DNA from 3 places in the Parabacteroides sp. AF19-14 genome. Region 1 is predicted to be linked to each of the others. Evidence: riboswitches for the same ligand, from Rfam matches in the RefSeq annotation. Region 1 holds a riboswitch; each other region holds the start of a gene.
The links. Region 1 has a riboswitch for cobalamin ahead of DWX33_RS00330 (sirohydrochlorin cobaltochelatase). Riboswitches for the same ligand answer to the same signal wherever they lie in the genome.

Region 1 (5,110 bases):
GATCGGATCATCACTTTCGAGATAGTCGAGGGCTTCCGTCCCAAAATAGTTGATATCGTCGTTATTGTAAGAAAGGCGATCTGTTAGTTTCGCACCGTTCCAAAAAGTATGTGTGTACTGCGTCGATATGTTCCAAGCGTGATTCTTCATAAAGTCGGACTCGTTATTGTAGCGAGCCTCACGGTCAAGTCCCGGTAGCATATCATTTTTATGGAGATATAACTGTCCTGTTTGCGCATTATATACATCATTTGCCATTAAATCGGGAAGACCAATCTCCGTTCCATAGAAGTCGCGGTTAAAACCTCCACGAACATCTAATAGGTCACGTTCCGTCATTTTAGCTTGCAATGCCAGATAACCGGAAAAGCGACGGTTGCCATTATCACGCCAGCCCTCTTGATCGGAAAAGTTGACATTGGCGTAATAATTGACCGGACCGACCAATTTACCGCCCATGCCAAGCGTCGCCTCTTTATTCTCGTAACTACCGTAGGCCAATCGGGCGTTAACGCTCTGTTTCTCTGACGGGGATTTACGAACGATATTCAAGGTTCCACCTACGGCTGAATGTCCGTAAAGTACAGAAGCCGGTCCCTTTAATAATTCAATAGACTCGATACAGGATAGATCGGGTACGGGATAAGAGTTGTTTATTGCCGAACGTTCATCGCGGATACCGTCTATCATCATGATAGAATGATCGAAACCACGGATCGACAATTGTTGAAATGCGCCATAAGATGTTTGGAATCGTACGCCCGGCATAAAGCGTACCGCATCTTGGATATTACGGATACCTCTCAACTCCAAACTACTCGCCGTAATGCTATTAATTGAAATAGGAAGATATTTCATAGGTACGTCCAACTTCGTGATTTGTGGACGTGGCTTGCGTGCGGCGGTCGCTACGACTTCTTGAATATTGAATGTCGTATCGGCGAAATTCGTGTACTCATTCTTGTGTTGTGCCTGCATCGTACTGATACATAAGGCTGTCAACGGTAAGATTGTCAAAACTCTTTTCATATATTTAGCATTATAACTGTTTATTGTATGCATGTGAAATCCCTTTCGAAAGAAATTCCATTTTCCTTCGAATGAAAATTTAGTTTCTTTCGGAAGGAATTACTTTTTCTTCCGAAAGGAATAAAAAACATTGTGTAGTGAACTTTTTTAGTCCTTCTCTACCGCATAAGCTTTCTTCTTATCAACGATATCGATCATCTTATGTTTAGCCATGAAACGGGCATGTTCGATGAAGATCTTCTGGATATCCGGATTCTGTCCCAGACCTTCCATAAATACGCTTACCTCGTAGCCTTTCTTTTCCAATTCCTCTTTCCAATCACCGGCGATATCGTTTTTCGCATGGTCTCCGGCAACAAACATAAATGGCATCAACAAGACTTTCTTCGTTCCATTGGCCTTTACTTGGGCTACCATCGTATCAAAAGTAGGATAGCCCTCGATGGTTCCTACGGAATAATCCTTGAATCCCTTCTCCTTCAACATATAATCCAACATAGCATATTGGGCCGTCGCCGGTGTATAAGTGCCATGGCCTACCAATAAAGTAGCGCCTTCTTTCGCCCCATTTTTTATGATAGCGGCGATTACCGCCTCATAATCCTCCGGTGTATACAATAAAGGATTACCGATACGAATCTCCTTGAAAGAAGATTTCATGGTGGCAACATCCTTACGTAAGGATTCCATCTCGATACCTTCGATTATATTCGTGGATTGGATCAAGACATGTGTATAACCATCAGTCTTTAATTTTTCCAAGGCCTCGATCGGGTTCAGTTTCTCTACGCCACGAGCTTTTAAGCGGCGCATTACAATGCGAGAAGTCCATGCCTCACGCAACTCAACATCTTTGAAAGCTTCTTTCGCTTTTTGATTGATCGCGTCGATTGTCAAGGCACGGGTATCATCATGGGTTGTTCCAAAATGTACCATCAATAAAGCGGCCTTATCGCCCGGTTGTAAAGAGGCGAATAAATCGGATGCTACAAAATTCTCGCCATCGTGCGCACGACAAACTAGGCTGATGACCAGCAAGAAGAAAGATAGTAAGTGTTTCCTCATCATATGAATATATTAATAATTAGATTACATATCAATCCCACGGAGACAACGTATTATTACGTCTCCAACATCTTTTAGATATAGGTGATATTTCTATCCTCTTAATTACTCCTGACCCCGGGAGGAATTAATCATTACTTCGCTTGGCAGGTTTCCTGACTGGCTCGGAAAGCAACCTTCCCATCTTTCTTAAGACAGTGGCATAGCAGAACGCTTTCCTTTTCAAGAGCTTCACAGTAGCGGGCACTGTTCCGGATTCTAACCGGATTCCCTTTTATAGAGTTGTCGGTAGACAAACTCTATCACCTAAGCGGTCGCAAATTTATATAAATAATCCCGAAAAGTAACAACATCTTTCAAAGAATCCCTGTTCCAATAGCATCTTTTTTGTTTAACATCAAATAAATAGATATGGAATGGATAACTAATTTACTTCAACATTATCCGGAGCTAGCTGTTTTCATAACCTTAGCTCTCGGTTTCTGGATTGGCAAGTTTAAGATAAAGAAGTTCACGCTGGGAACGGTTACCAGCGTATTATTGGTCGGTGTATTGATCGGGCAATTAAAAATCGATATAAGCGGACCGTTAAAGTCCGTCTTTTTCTTGATGTTCCTCTTCGCTGTAGGATATAGCGTTGGGCCACAGTTCTTCCGGGGATTGAAAAAGGAAGGTCTTCCTCAAATGCTTTTCGCCGCCGTCATGTGTATATTTTGTTTGATCGCTCCTTTTTTGTTAGCGAAACTTATGGGATATAACGCAGGCGAGGCCGCAGGATTATTGGCGGGCTCCCAGACGATGTCGGCAGTATTAGGAGTTGCCGAAGATACGATCGGACAGATGAATATTAGCGATACGGATAAAAGTGCTATGGTAAATGTAATGCCCGTGGCCTATGCGGTAACTTATATTTTCGGTACGGCAGGATCCGCATGGTTAGTGAGTGATATCGGGCCACGTCTTTTAGGAGGACTCGACTACGTGAAAAAAGCGTGTAAAGAGCTAGAGGCTAAAATGGGAAATAACGACGAGAGCGAGCAACCGGGCTTTATGCCTGCCGCCCGTCCGGTAACTTTCCGGGCCTATAAGATTAGTAATGAATGGTTCAAGGATGGCAAAAGCGTAAAGCAGTTGGAGGTGTATTTAGACCAATTGGGACGGCATTTGTTCGTGGAGCGTGTCCGTATTAATAATGTAGTAACCGATGTTAAACCGGATTTGGTTTTACATACCGGAAATGAGGTTGTCCTAAGCGGTCGCCGGGAATTCGTGATCGGAGAGGAGAACTGGATTGGCGACGAGGTCAATGACATTGAATTGCTCGATTTTCCGGCAGAGACGTTACCCGTACTAGTGATCCATAAGGAATACGTGGGGAAAAAGATCTGCTATTTACGCAATCAATCGTTCATGCATGGTGTTAGCATCAAGTCCGTAAGGCGTGCGGGTATCAATATCCCGGTCTTGGCCGCTACGGTGATAGATTCCGGTGATATGCTGGAATTGGTAGGCATGAAATCAGAGGTAAATAAAGCGGCGACGGCTTTAGGATATCCCGATCGCCCAACCAATCAGACCGATTTGATTTTCGTGGGTATCGGTATTTTCTTAGGGGGAATTTTAGGTTCGCTCGCGATTCATTTCGGGGGTGTCCCGATTAGCCTAAGTACGAGTGGAGGTGCTTTGATAGCCGGGCTCGTCTTTGGATGGCTTCGTTCTAAGCATCCGACCTTCGGGCGTATTCCGGAGCCTTCCGTCTGGATATTAAATAATTTGGGATTGAATATGTTTATCGCCGTAGTCGGTATCACGGCGGGTCCCAGTTTCGTGACCGGATTGAAGGAAGTCGGTATAAGTTTATTTATTATCGGTGCTTTAGCGACATCTATCCCGCTTATCATCGGTATTCTGATGGGACGTTACGTTTTTAAGTTCCACCCGGCTATTACTTTAGGTTGTACGGCGGGTTCACGTACGACAACTGCCGCATTAGGAGCGGTGGAAGATGCCGTAGGAAGTGAGACTCCAGCCTTAGGCTATACCGTTACCTATGCGGTGGGTAATACTTTATTAATCATCTGGGGTGTCGTTATTGTGCTAATCATGTAATATATATAATGTATGGACAAGAAGAAAATACATGTCACGAGAGAATATGAGAAAAAGATGTCGGAGATTAGCCCTTTCGAGCTAAAGAACATCTTGATAGAGTTAGCGGATGAGAGCGCTCGTAAAAGTACGCACATCATGCTGAACGCAGGAAGGGGAAATCCAAACTGGATCAGTACGGTTCCACGGGAGGCATTCTTCCTATTAGGGCAGTTCGCCTTGGAGGAATGCCAGCGGGAAACCGAATTGGCAGATGAGATGGCCGGAGCCGCAGGGGTTCCCAACCGCAAAAGGATCGCGTCTCGCTTCGTACAGTTTCTAAAGAAACATGCGCAATCTCCCGGCGCTACTTTATTGAAGGGTACCTATGAATATCTGGTCACGGAAAAAGGTGTAGATGAGAATGAGCTTGTATATGAATGGGCGGAAGGTGTCATTGGTGATCAATATCCGGTTCCCGATCGTATCTTGAAATATACGGAAATGCTCGTGCGGGATTATTTAGACCAAGAATTATGTGATAACCAGCCCCCTGAGGGAATATTCGACCTTTTCGCTACCGAGGGCGGAACTGCCGCCATGTGTTATATCTTCGATTCCTTGCAACAGAATTTCTTGTTGAATAAGGGAGACAAGATCGTTCTCTTCGCTCCGGTATTCACTCCTTATATAGAGATTCCGGAACAGGCTCGTTATCTTTTTAATGTCATAGAGATAAAAGCCTTGAAGATGACAAAAGACGGCTATCACACGTGGCAATATCAAGAAAAAGATTTAGATGTCCTGAAAGATCCTAGCGTGAAAGCCGCTTTCATAACAAACCCGAGCAACCCGCCTTCATACGGATTGACAAAAGCATTGATGAATAGGATCGTTGAGATCGTACGGAACGACAATCCCAACCTCA
Region 2 (5,110 bases), on a different contig from region 1:
CTTTTGCCGGAAGAGGAAAGTTTGTCTAAATTATCAGCATAAGAAATAGAAAATATATTAGTAAATGTTGTTAGAATGGATGCCAGATTAAACTGGGATACTAAATGTTCAATATGTGTATCTCTGCCGAAGTGATTCGCCAGAGGTACTTTTTTATCTTAAATTAATATATACATGAATAGATATGGAATGGATTAATGAATTGTTATGGGGAGAAGGGGTAGGGCATTCTATCCTTTTGTTATCCGTTGTGATCGCTCTGGGGATCCAGCTTGGTAAACTGAAGCTATTCGGTATCTCTTTAGGGATTACCATGGTACTGTTTGTCGGGATCTTTCTCGGGCATTTCGGTTTTACGGCGAATCCGTCGGTCGTTCATTTTTTTAGAGAGTTTGGTTTGATCTTATTTGTTTACTCGGTAGGTATGCAAGTAGGCCCCGGATTTTTCTCTTCGTTTCGAAAGGGAGGGATCACGTTGAATATGCTTGCTTGCGGTATTGTTTTTCTAGGGGTGATTACTGCCTTGATTATACATTATATTACAGGCATTCCTATACCGACAATGGTAGGTATCTTATCCGGAGCAGTGACGAATACACCGGGATTGGGCGCTGCTCAACAGGCTTATTCAGATATGACGGGGATCTCGGATGAAACGATCGCTTTAGGATATGCGGTTGCCTATCCGTTAGGTGTGATCGGCATTATCTTGTCGATGATTTTTATCCGTTATGTTTTCCGTATCTCTTTTGCGAAGGAGACGGAACAATTGGAAGAAGAGACGGATACGGAATCGGGAGGAGAGGCTGTACCTATCTCTTTGGTGGTGAAGAATCCGGCGATTTTTGGTCGTAGCGTAAGTGAGCTATCTAAATTGTTGGAACACCGTGAATTTGTTATTTCCCGTATTTTACGTAACGATACGAATCGGATAGAGATCGTGGCGGGGAACACGGTATTGAATGGAGATGATAAGATTTTTGTTATTACCGCAGAGCATGACGTGGAGGCGATAAAGACTTTTATCGGTCAAGAAATACAGATGGATCGTAAGCAATGGATTCCGGCGGAAAGCCAGTTTATCAGCCGGCGTATTTTGGTTACCCGGTCTGAAATCAACGGTAAGCAATTAGGGGCTTTGCAGTTACGCCGTTTACATGGAATTAACGTGACTCGGATCAATCGTGCGGGGCTGGAGTTGGTAGCTACTCCTAATCTGGTCTTGCAAATAGGCGACCGGGTGACAGTGGTCGGTAGTGAATTGGCGGTGGAGAAAGTTGCCGAGACGCTGGGTAATTCAATGAAACGCTTGAATGAACCTAATTTGGTGACTATTTTTGTTGGTATAGTTTTGGGTATTATCGTGGGAAGTCTTCCTATTAGTTTTCCGGGTATTCCTCAACCGGTGAAATTAGGATTAGCGGGAGGTCCGTTGATCGTTGCGATATTGATAAGCCGGTTCGGTTATCGTTATAAATTGGTTACTTATACCACGCAAAGTTCTAATTTACTATTGAGGGAATTAGGAATCACGTTGTTTCTCGCCTGCGTGGGATTGAGTGCGGGTGAAGGTTTTGTCGATACGATAGTCAATAAGGGTGGTGTAGCTTGGATCGGTTATGGTTTTATAATAACGTTATTGCCTCTACTGATTATCGGTTGTGTGGGAAGGTATTTTTATAAACTGAATTATTTTACGTTGATGGGATTGATTGCGGGAAGTACGACCGATCCTCCTGCGTTAGCCTATTCCAATATGGCGGCAGGAAATGATGCGCCGGCGGTTGGATATGCGACGGTTTATCCATTGACCATGTTTTTGCGTGTGTTGACCGCACAGTTAATGATATTATTCTTTTATACATAGAATAAATATTTTGTTGTTAGTAATGTTTAGAAAAGTGTAAACTCCCTAGCCTTCCGCCGAAGTGATTCGCCGGGGGGCTTTTTTGTTGCTAATCAAAAAGTAAACATGTATCTTTGCGGCCAATCAAGGTGTAGATGTTATCGATTCCGATAATAATCAGTAAAAGGGAATCCGGTGCGAGTCCGGAGCTGTACCCGTAGCTGTAAGTCCTTGGAGCCCCGGCAAATCTTGTTGCCACTGCCTATCGGATAGGCGGGAAGGTAGCCGACAGAGGGTGGACGAGCCAGAAAACCTGCCATGATTTTGTTATGCGACGTTTCGGGTGAAGACGTTGGTAAATCTAAATGTTGCTATGCGAGATTTATATCTTATAAGATGCCTATGCGTTTTTAGCGCATGGTTATTCTCTTTGGGTGTCGCTTACGGTCAACAGATCGATACGACGGCCTATCACGAGCTTTCCGGGGTGGAAGTGGTGGAGAAGGTACGTCCGTCGGTCACCCGTGAAGGTACGCCTTTGCAAATTATGGACCGGGCGGGAATCGATCGCTTGGGAGTACAAGACCTATCCGAGGCCGTGAAACGCTTCTCGGGAGTTACGGTACAGGATTATGGGGGGATCGGAGGATTGAAAACGGTCTCGGTACGTAGCTTGGGAGCGAAGCATACCGCCGTCAGTTACGATGGGGTGACGATTACGGACGCGCAAAGCGGGCAAGTCGATATCAGCCGTTTCTCGTTGGATAATGTGGAGATGGTTTCCTTGTCAATCGGGCAGTCGGATGACATTTTCCAAACGGCAAGGGTGTATGCTTCGGCAGGCGCCTTGAATATACAAACCGGAAAGCCCACGTTTAAAGACAAATCGTTTCATACTTATCTTAAGGTTAAGGGAGGTTCCTTCGGGCTTTTTAATCCTGTGCTGCATTATGATCAAAAATTAGGAAAGCGTTGGAGCGCATCCTTACATGGTGATTTCGTGCGTGCGGATGGACAATATCCCTATACATTAATTAATGGGGAATTGGAAACGAGAGAGAAGCGAAGAAATAGCGATATCCATTCTTTCCATTTGGAAGGTAATCTATTCGGCGATTTTGGAAGGGGAGGCGAACTTTCCTTTAAGGCGTACTATTTTGATTCGGAGCGGGGGCTTCCCGGTTCTGTTAATTTATATAACAAGAACACTTCTGAACGATTATGGGATAATAACTTTTTCGTGCAATCGGGGTATAAGAATGTTCTTAATGAGAAATTTACGCTACGGGCCATGGCTAAGTATAATTATGCTTTTACTCGTTATTTAGATATAAATGATAAATATGCTGCGGGCGAACAAGTCGATTTGAATACACAGAATGAGTATTATGGCTCTGTAGGTTTGCTGTATACTCCTATAAAGTATGTATCGGCGACGTTGACTACGGATTTAACTCGCTCTATGCTGGACAATAATTTTGTGAACGGCCCTAATCCAAAGCGAATGGCCTCTCAATCAGTACTAGCGGTGCAATATAAGAACAGTCGATTCACGGCTACCGCTAGTTTATTGGGAACATATATCACTGATAAAGTGGAGCAAGGGGAAAAACCGGATGATAAGAGGCGTTTATCCCCGGCTGTAAGTTTGTCTTGGCGGCCATTCTCGGAAAGTACTTTGCGGATACGTGCCTCTTACAAAGATATATTCCGGGTTCCTACATTTACGGACTTGTATTACCTCCGTATGGGAAATACAAATTTGAAACCGGAAGAAACTTCCCAATATAATGTAGGGGTAACATGGAGTTCTTCCTGTGGGGATTGGCTGCGGCATTTCAGTATTTCGGCGGATGGATATTATAATACGGTGAAAGATAAGATCGTGGCTTTACCTACCATGTATGTTTGGAAGATGATGAATATGGGCGAAGTGGATATTAAAGGGGTAGATGTAAATTTATCTACACAATTCCGATTGCCCTTACGAATGAGCTTGCTTTTGGCTTCCACTTATTCTTTTCAATACGCGGTTGATGTGACAGATCCGGAAGCTAAGAATTATAAGGATCAGATTCCTTATACACCTCGTCATTCTGGCACGGTTTCCGTAACCTTGGAAAATCCATGGGTAAATGTCTCTTATATACTGACTGCGGTTGGTGATCGTTATGCATTGCCGCAAAATATAGATCGGAACAGGATTGATTCTTATATAGAACAGAGTATTTCTATAAATCGAGATTTTCGTTTTCGATATTTCGGTTTGCGTTTGCAAGGTGAATTGTTAAATCTTGCGAACGTGAATTATGATGTTATTCAGTATTATCCCATGCCGGGCCGTTCTTGGCGTTTAAGTATTTGTTTATCCTATTAGTAAACTATAAAAGTAAAGTAATGAAAAAGAAGAATTTAGTTTGTGTCTCTGCCTTGTGTGCATTGATGTCTTTCTCGTTTGTCAGCTGTGATGATGACAATGAGCCTTCACTGAACATACCAAATGTATCTGTAACTAATGTCAGTTTTACGGATGAGAATCCGGAAGCTTTAAAAGTTAGCGGAACCTTAAATTGGACAGCTCCGTCTTCTGTTGACAATGTAACAAAGTACGTGATTTATGGTTCCTCTGATGGAACCGCTAAAGATATGAAAATTGCGGAGGTAGAAGTTGGAACACATTCATATGCTATTACGGATGTCGTAAATATAGGCTATTTATTAGTTATAGCCGCAAATGCGGAAGGTGAGTCTTCTGTTTATGCTTCCGTAAGAGTTATTGATTTTGTGAAGGATAGTTCTTTCATGGCTTTATATTTCTTGAATTCGGGCAATATGGGAAATAACAACTCTTCTTTATATATGTACGACATAGAAAAGGATGAGGTTGTCCCCGATTATTTCTTGGCTCAAAATGGCAGGGGGCTGGGAGATACGGCACAGGATATGATCGTGTATGGCGATAAGATGTATATCGCGGTATATGGAGAGTCTACGATAGAAGTGACAGATCTGAAGGCAAAATCCATTAAGCAAGTCAAGACAGAGGGGCAGCCCCGTTATATGGTATCAGAGGGTGGAAAAGTCTATATTAGCTATTATAATGGATATGTCGCTCGTTTGGATACCGCATCCTTGGAGGTTGAGGCGAAAGTAAAGGTCGGACGGAATCCGGAACAATTGGCGGTATCTTCTAATAAATTGTTTGTCTCAAACTCCGGAGGTATGGATTACAGTACCGAGGTTGGGTATGATAAAACGGTATCA
Region 3 (5,110 bases), on a different contig from region 1:
CCATCGGCACGGATGATATAGGAGGCCATTACCAACATGGAGAAAAGGAAACTGTTACGCTCCCCGGCGTATGGGTCTCTTCGTGTATATTGATCATCGTAATTGGTTCTGCCACCGAAGGGCTGTCCCGTCATGTTTGCCTCTTCCTCAAAGAAAGAGCCTAATATAATACCGGCTAAAGCGCCCAGTGGTCCGAATGCCATAAACCCCAAGACACCGCCTATCCATTTTCCGATACCCATATTCTTCTTTGTTTTATTTGTCGTTAATCAATGGTGCGATATTCGCTATTCTCTAAACGCATCTCCGGCTGTTGCAATTTCTGGTATTCATCATTGTTCAATTTTGATACCGCAAATTCGCTCTATTTCAAAAATATATTCTTTGGGTGTTGTGAACAATACAGCTTCCATTCCAATCGCCTTTGCACCCAACACATTCACCATTCTGTCATCCGTAAACAAACATTCCGACGGTTTAAGGCCATATTTGTCACGAAGGCGAAGATAAATTTCCTTTTCTGGCTTGATGAAGTGTTCCTCACATGATATTACCATACCGTCAAGTAACCGGAATATGTCGAATTTCTCCATGACCCGGTAGATTGTGTCGCTCCAGTTCGTCAACCCATATAGTTTGAATCCAGATTGCTTTAACTTTTTTAGAAGTACACGCATACCTTCAATCTCTCCTGTTATCTCTTCTAGATAATTATCTTTGAAAAACGTGAAGGCATCACTATATTCAGGATACCTTTTTATCGCTCCGTCAATCATTTTATCAAACGGGATTATTCCACGGTCGCACATGTTTATAAATTTCGGATCTGATAGAATTTTGTGAAAACCGATTAGTGACACTTCATCATCCCCGAAATGTCGTTCAAGCAAGGGTTGCAAATCGTGATTTACGAGGACCTTGCCAAAATCAAAAATGAGGTTTTTAATCATTATCTTCGATATTTTTAATTACACGGCAAGGATTGCCGACAGCTATGGAATTGGCAGGAATATCTTTCACGACAACACTGCCTGCTCCGATGACAGAGTTTTGGCCGACAGTCACACCCGGAAGGATTGTAGAGCCGCCTCCTATCCATACACCATCTTCTATAAGGACAGGTCGGGCAATTGTGTCGCAGATGGACGCTCCGGGATGTGTCCTTTCCGGCATCCTTTCCGCAAGGTGAACGGAATGAGTTGCGGTATATATTTTCACATCGGGGGCTATCATCACGTTGTTACCGATAATGATATTGTTATTATCGAGGAACGTACAGTTCATGTTCACGATCACCTTGTTCCCGAAATAGATGTTTTTCCCATACTCGCATCGGAAGTCTATGTCGATGTAAACATCCTTGCCGATACTTCCGAACATCTGCCGATAGATGCGCTGCTTTGCCTCATTGTCGGCATAATCCGTTTCTCTGAGTTGGTGTAGTAGCCTTTTGTTACGGACAGTCATTTCCGTTATTTCGGGCGATGAGCCGTCGAAAGGCTCCTCATCCATACATTTTTGATATTCAGTTTTCATGTGTTCAATTCATCTCATTGTAGAGTCTTATTCTTTATTTGAGCCAATTATTACGACAAGGTAACGCAAGCAAGAATAGGCAGCTTCAAATTGATATGCCTTCAAGCATACGCAAAGTTACACAAAATAGCTGAGAACACGAACAAACGAAATGTATAAAAACTGTACTTGCCTGTTGACTCTACAAAAAGTAAGGCTTTTTCATTTAACATCTCATTTAAGTGGAGCTTCTTGTAAATTTTAGCATGCGCTATTGTTTTCGGTGGAAGGATTCAGGAAAACACGTACGACCTTTCCAGAAAACACGTACGACTTTTTTCAAAAACATGTATGTGTTTTCGCAGAAAGATTATCCTGTTTTTTTAATTTTGATTTTTAATGCTTTATGCATAAGCTTCTCTTGTGAGCTTATTGTACGGAATTTTACTTGGGATCCGTGTATTCCGTATATTCCGGCCTGGCTGAAGTGGATAGTTAAATAAAAAATACTATCTTTGCCCCCGAATCGGTTCCGCATATACCATTCGGGTATGTGGATTAAAAGGGAATCGGGTGTGAATCCCGGACAGTCCCGCTGCTGTGAAGCTCCGAAGAACATCTTGAAACAACACTATCGCCACTGGTTCTAGCGACCGGGAAGGCCTCAAGATGGGAGTCAGTCAGAAGACCTGCCATTCATTAAAGGCTGTTTTTGCTCGAGGGATTAGGAAAGCAGTACGAAAAGAATAAGAATCAATAGTTAATGATTTATGGAGAATTTATGTCCTCGTGGCGACATGATCCGTAAAGTGCTTGTTGCGAATCGAGGTGAGATCGCTATCCGTGTGATGCGCTCATGTAAGGAGATGGGGATTCGCACTGTTGCCGTATATTCGGAGACCGATCGTACCGCTCGGCATGTAATGTATGCGGATGAGGCAGCCTTGATAGGCCCGGCGGCTTCCAAGGAAAGTTATTTGAATATAGACAATCTGATCGCTGCGGCGAAACGGCACCATGCCGATGCGATACATCCCGGTTATGGTTTCTTGTCGGAGAACGCGGACTTCGCACGCTGTTGTAAGCAAGAAGGATTGATATTTATCGGCCCGTCAGCGGAGACGATGGAAGCGATGGGAGATAAGATCGCCGCACGCAAACGCATGATCGCCGCAGAGGTTCCTGTGGTTCCCGGTACGGAGCAACCGTTGCAAAGTGCGGAAGAAGCGCTTCGGGTTTGCGAAGAAATTGGTTTCCCTGTTATGCTGAAAGCTTCTATGGGAGGTGGAGGAAAAGGGATGCGCCTGATACATGAGAAGGGCGAGGTTGTCGAGGCTTATCATACGGCTCGTTCAGAATCGTTGTCCTCATTTGGTGATGATACGGTATATATAGAGAAATTCGTAGAGGAGCCGCATCATATAGAATTCCAGATATTGGGAGATAACCATGGTAATGTCATTCATCTATTTGACCGGGAATGTTCGGTTCAACGTCGTAACCAGAAAATAGTAGAGGAAAGCCCGTCTCCATTCCTAACAGCGGACTTACGTAAAGAAATGGGGGAAAAGGCTGTGGCTGCGGCTAAAGCGGTTCATTATTCCGGAGCGGGAACGATAGAGTTCCTTGTAGATAAGGACCGCCATTTTTATTTTTTGGAAATGAATACCCGGCTACAAGTAGAGCATCCTATCACGGAAGAAGTGGTAGGGGTGGATTTGGTAAAGGAACAAATCCGTATCGCCAATAATGAGGTTTTGCATCTTCGTCAAGAAGATCTTTTCCAACGAGGACATGCCATCGAGTGCCGGATCTGTGCGGAGGATACGGAAAATAATTTCATGCCTTCCCCGGGTATTATCCGGCAATTAACGGAACCGAATGGTATCGGGGTACGTATCGATAGCTATGTATATGAAGGGTATGAGATTCCGGTCTATTATGACCCTATGATCGGTAAATTAATCGTATGGGCAACGACACGTGCGTATGCGATCGAGCGTATGCGCCGGGTTCTATATGAATATAAAATCACGGGCTTAAAGACGAACCTCAGTTATTTGAAACGTATCATGCATAATCCTGATTTCGTGAAAGGGGAATATAATACATTATTTATCGCTAAGAATGCCCGGATGCTACAACGGTCTAACGGTAATAACGAGGAAATCGAGAATATCGCCATGATCGCCGCTTATATGGATTATTTGATGAATTTAGAGGAAAATACTTCTACCCAATTGGTGGATACACGTCCTATCAGCCGTTGGCGGGAGTTTGGTTTACAAAAAGGTGTCTTACGGATTTAACGGGTATTGGTTATGGAAATACATATCGGAAATCGTGTGGCCGATGTGACATTGGTCAGTAAAGAAGGGAATAAAGTCCGGCTTTCTATCGACGGGAAGCCGTATGATGTGGATATCGTGATGACGGAGAACGGCAGTTGTTCTGTCTTGCACGATGGGAACTCATTTAACGCGGAGATCATCTCCGGAGAAGATCATCGGAGTTATGACGTGAATATGTTCTACCGTTCCTATCATGTGGATATCGTAGATACCCAAAAGAAATATTTGCGTATGCGTAAAAGTGCGGAAGAGAAGCAAGATGACAAGATTGTCGCCCCGATGCCGGGTAAAGTCGTGAAAATACCTGTGCGGAAAGGAGATCGCTTGGAAACGGGGGATACCGTGGTCGTACTTGAGGCGATGAAGATGCAGAGTAACTATAAGGTAAGCTCAGCATGCGTGGTAAAAGATATATTGGTATCCGAGGGAGATTCCGTTGATAACAATCAAGTGCTTATGACTTTAGACCTATTAAAAGATGATTCATATGAATAACGAGCAATTATATAAAGATTTTGAGGCTTTGAATAAAGAGGCCTCGTTGGGAGGAGGATTGAATCGCATTGAGAAACAACATGCTTGCGGGCGTATGACCGCCCGTGAACGAATCGAGATGCTGTTGGATAAAGGGACTTTCAATGAGCTGGATAAATTCGTGGTGCATCGGTGTACAAACTTCGGGATGGATAAGAATAAGATTCCCGGTGATGGAATGGTAAGTGGTTATGGAAAGATCGATGGTCGTTTGGTATTTGTTTACGCTTATGATTTTACCGCATACGGTGGGACCTTGAGTGCCACGAATGCCGCTAAGATCGTGAAAGTGCAACAATTAGCCTTAAAGAACGGAGCGCCGATCATCGCCTTGAATGACTCGGGGGGTGCCCGGATTCAAGAAGGGGTGAATAGCTTGGCTGGTTATGCTTCTATCTTTTACCAAAATACGATGGCCTCGGGAGTCGTTCCCCAATTATCGGCTATTTTGGGGCCTTGTGCGGGGGGCGCTTGTTATTCCCCGGCTTTGACCGATTTTATTTTTATGGTCAAAGAGCAAAGTCATATGTTTATCACGGGGCCGGATGTCGTAAAGGCGGTGACTCACGAGGTGATCGATAAGGAAGAGCTGGGCGGGGCGCAGGTACATAGCGGAAAAAGCGGGGTCGCACATTTTGTGTGTGATACGGAAGAGGAGACTTTGATGAGTATCCGGGAACTTCTGAGTTTCCTGCCTTCTAATAATATGG

Region 2: it holds a riboswitch for cobalamin, as region 1 does, so the genes downstream of both, DWX33_RS08240 (TonB-dependent siderophore receptor) here and DWX33_RS00330 (sirohydrochlorin cobaltochelatase) in region 1, are expected to answer to the same signal.
Region 3: it holds a riboswitch for cobalamin, as region 1 does, so the genes downstream of both, accC (acetyl-CoA carboxylase biotin carboxylase subunit) here and DWX33_RS00330 (sirohydrochlorin cobaltochelatase) in region 1, are expected to answer to the same signal.

Annotation. Positions count from the first base shown of each region.
Region 1 is NZ_QTMJ01000001.1:78,534-83,643, forward strand. Features, by position in the region: gene DWX33_RS00325 (TonB-dependent siderophore receptor) at 1-1,029, opposite strand, end outside; gene DWX33_RS00330 (sirohydrochlorin cobaltochelatase) at 1,177-2,094, opposite strand; cobalamin riboswitch at 2,222-2,419, opposite strand; gene aspT (aspartate-alanine antiporter) at 2,506-4,203, shown strand; gene DWX33_RS00340 (bifunctional aspartate transaminase/aspartate 4-decarboxylase) at 4,216-5,110, shown strand, end outside.
Region 2 is NZ_QTMJ01000006.1:115,248-120,357, reverse strand. Features, by position in the region: gene DWX33_RS08245 (putative transporter) at 185-1,867, shown strand; cobalamin riboswitch at 1,977-2,182, shown strand; gene DWX33_RS08240 (TonB-dependent siderophore receptor) at 2,220-4,223, shown strand; gene DWX33_RS08235 (DUF5074 domain-containing protein) at 4,244-5,110, shown strand, end outside.
Region 3 is NZ_QTMJ01000006.1:121,646-126,755, reverse strand. Features, by position in the region: gene DWX33_RS08275 (TerB family tellurite resistance protein) at 1-242, opposite strand, end outside; gene DWX33_RS08270 (HAD family phosphatase) at 333-950, opposite strand; gene DWX33_RS08265 (sugar O-acetyltransferase) at 943-1,536, opposite strand; cobalamin riboswitch at 2,026-2,227, shown strand; gene accC (acetyl-CoA carboxylase biotin carboxylase subunit) at 2,313-3,824, shown strand; gene DWX33_RS08255 (biotin/lipoyl-containing protein) at 3,837-4,361, shown strand; gene DWX33_RS08250 (acyl-CoA carboxylase subunit beta) at 4,354-5,110, shown strand, end outside.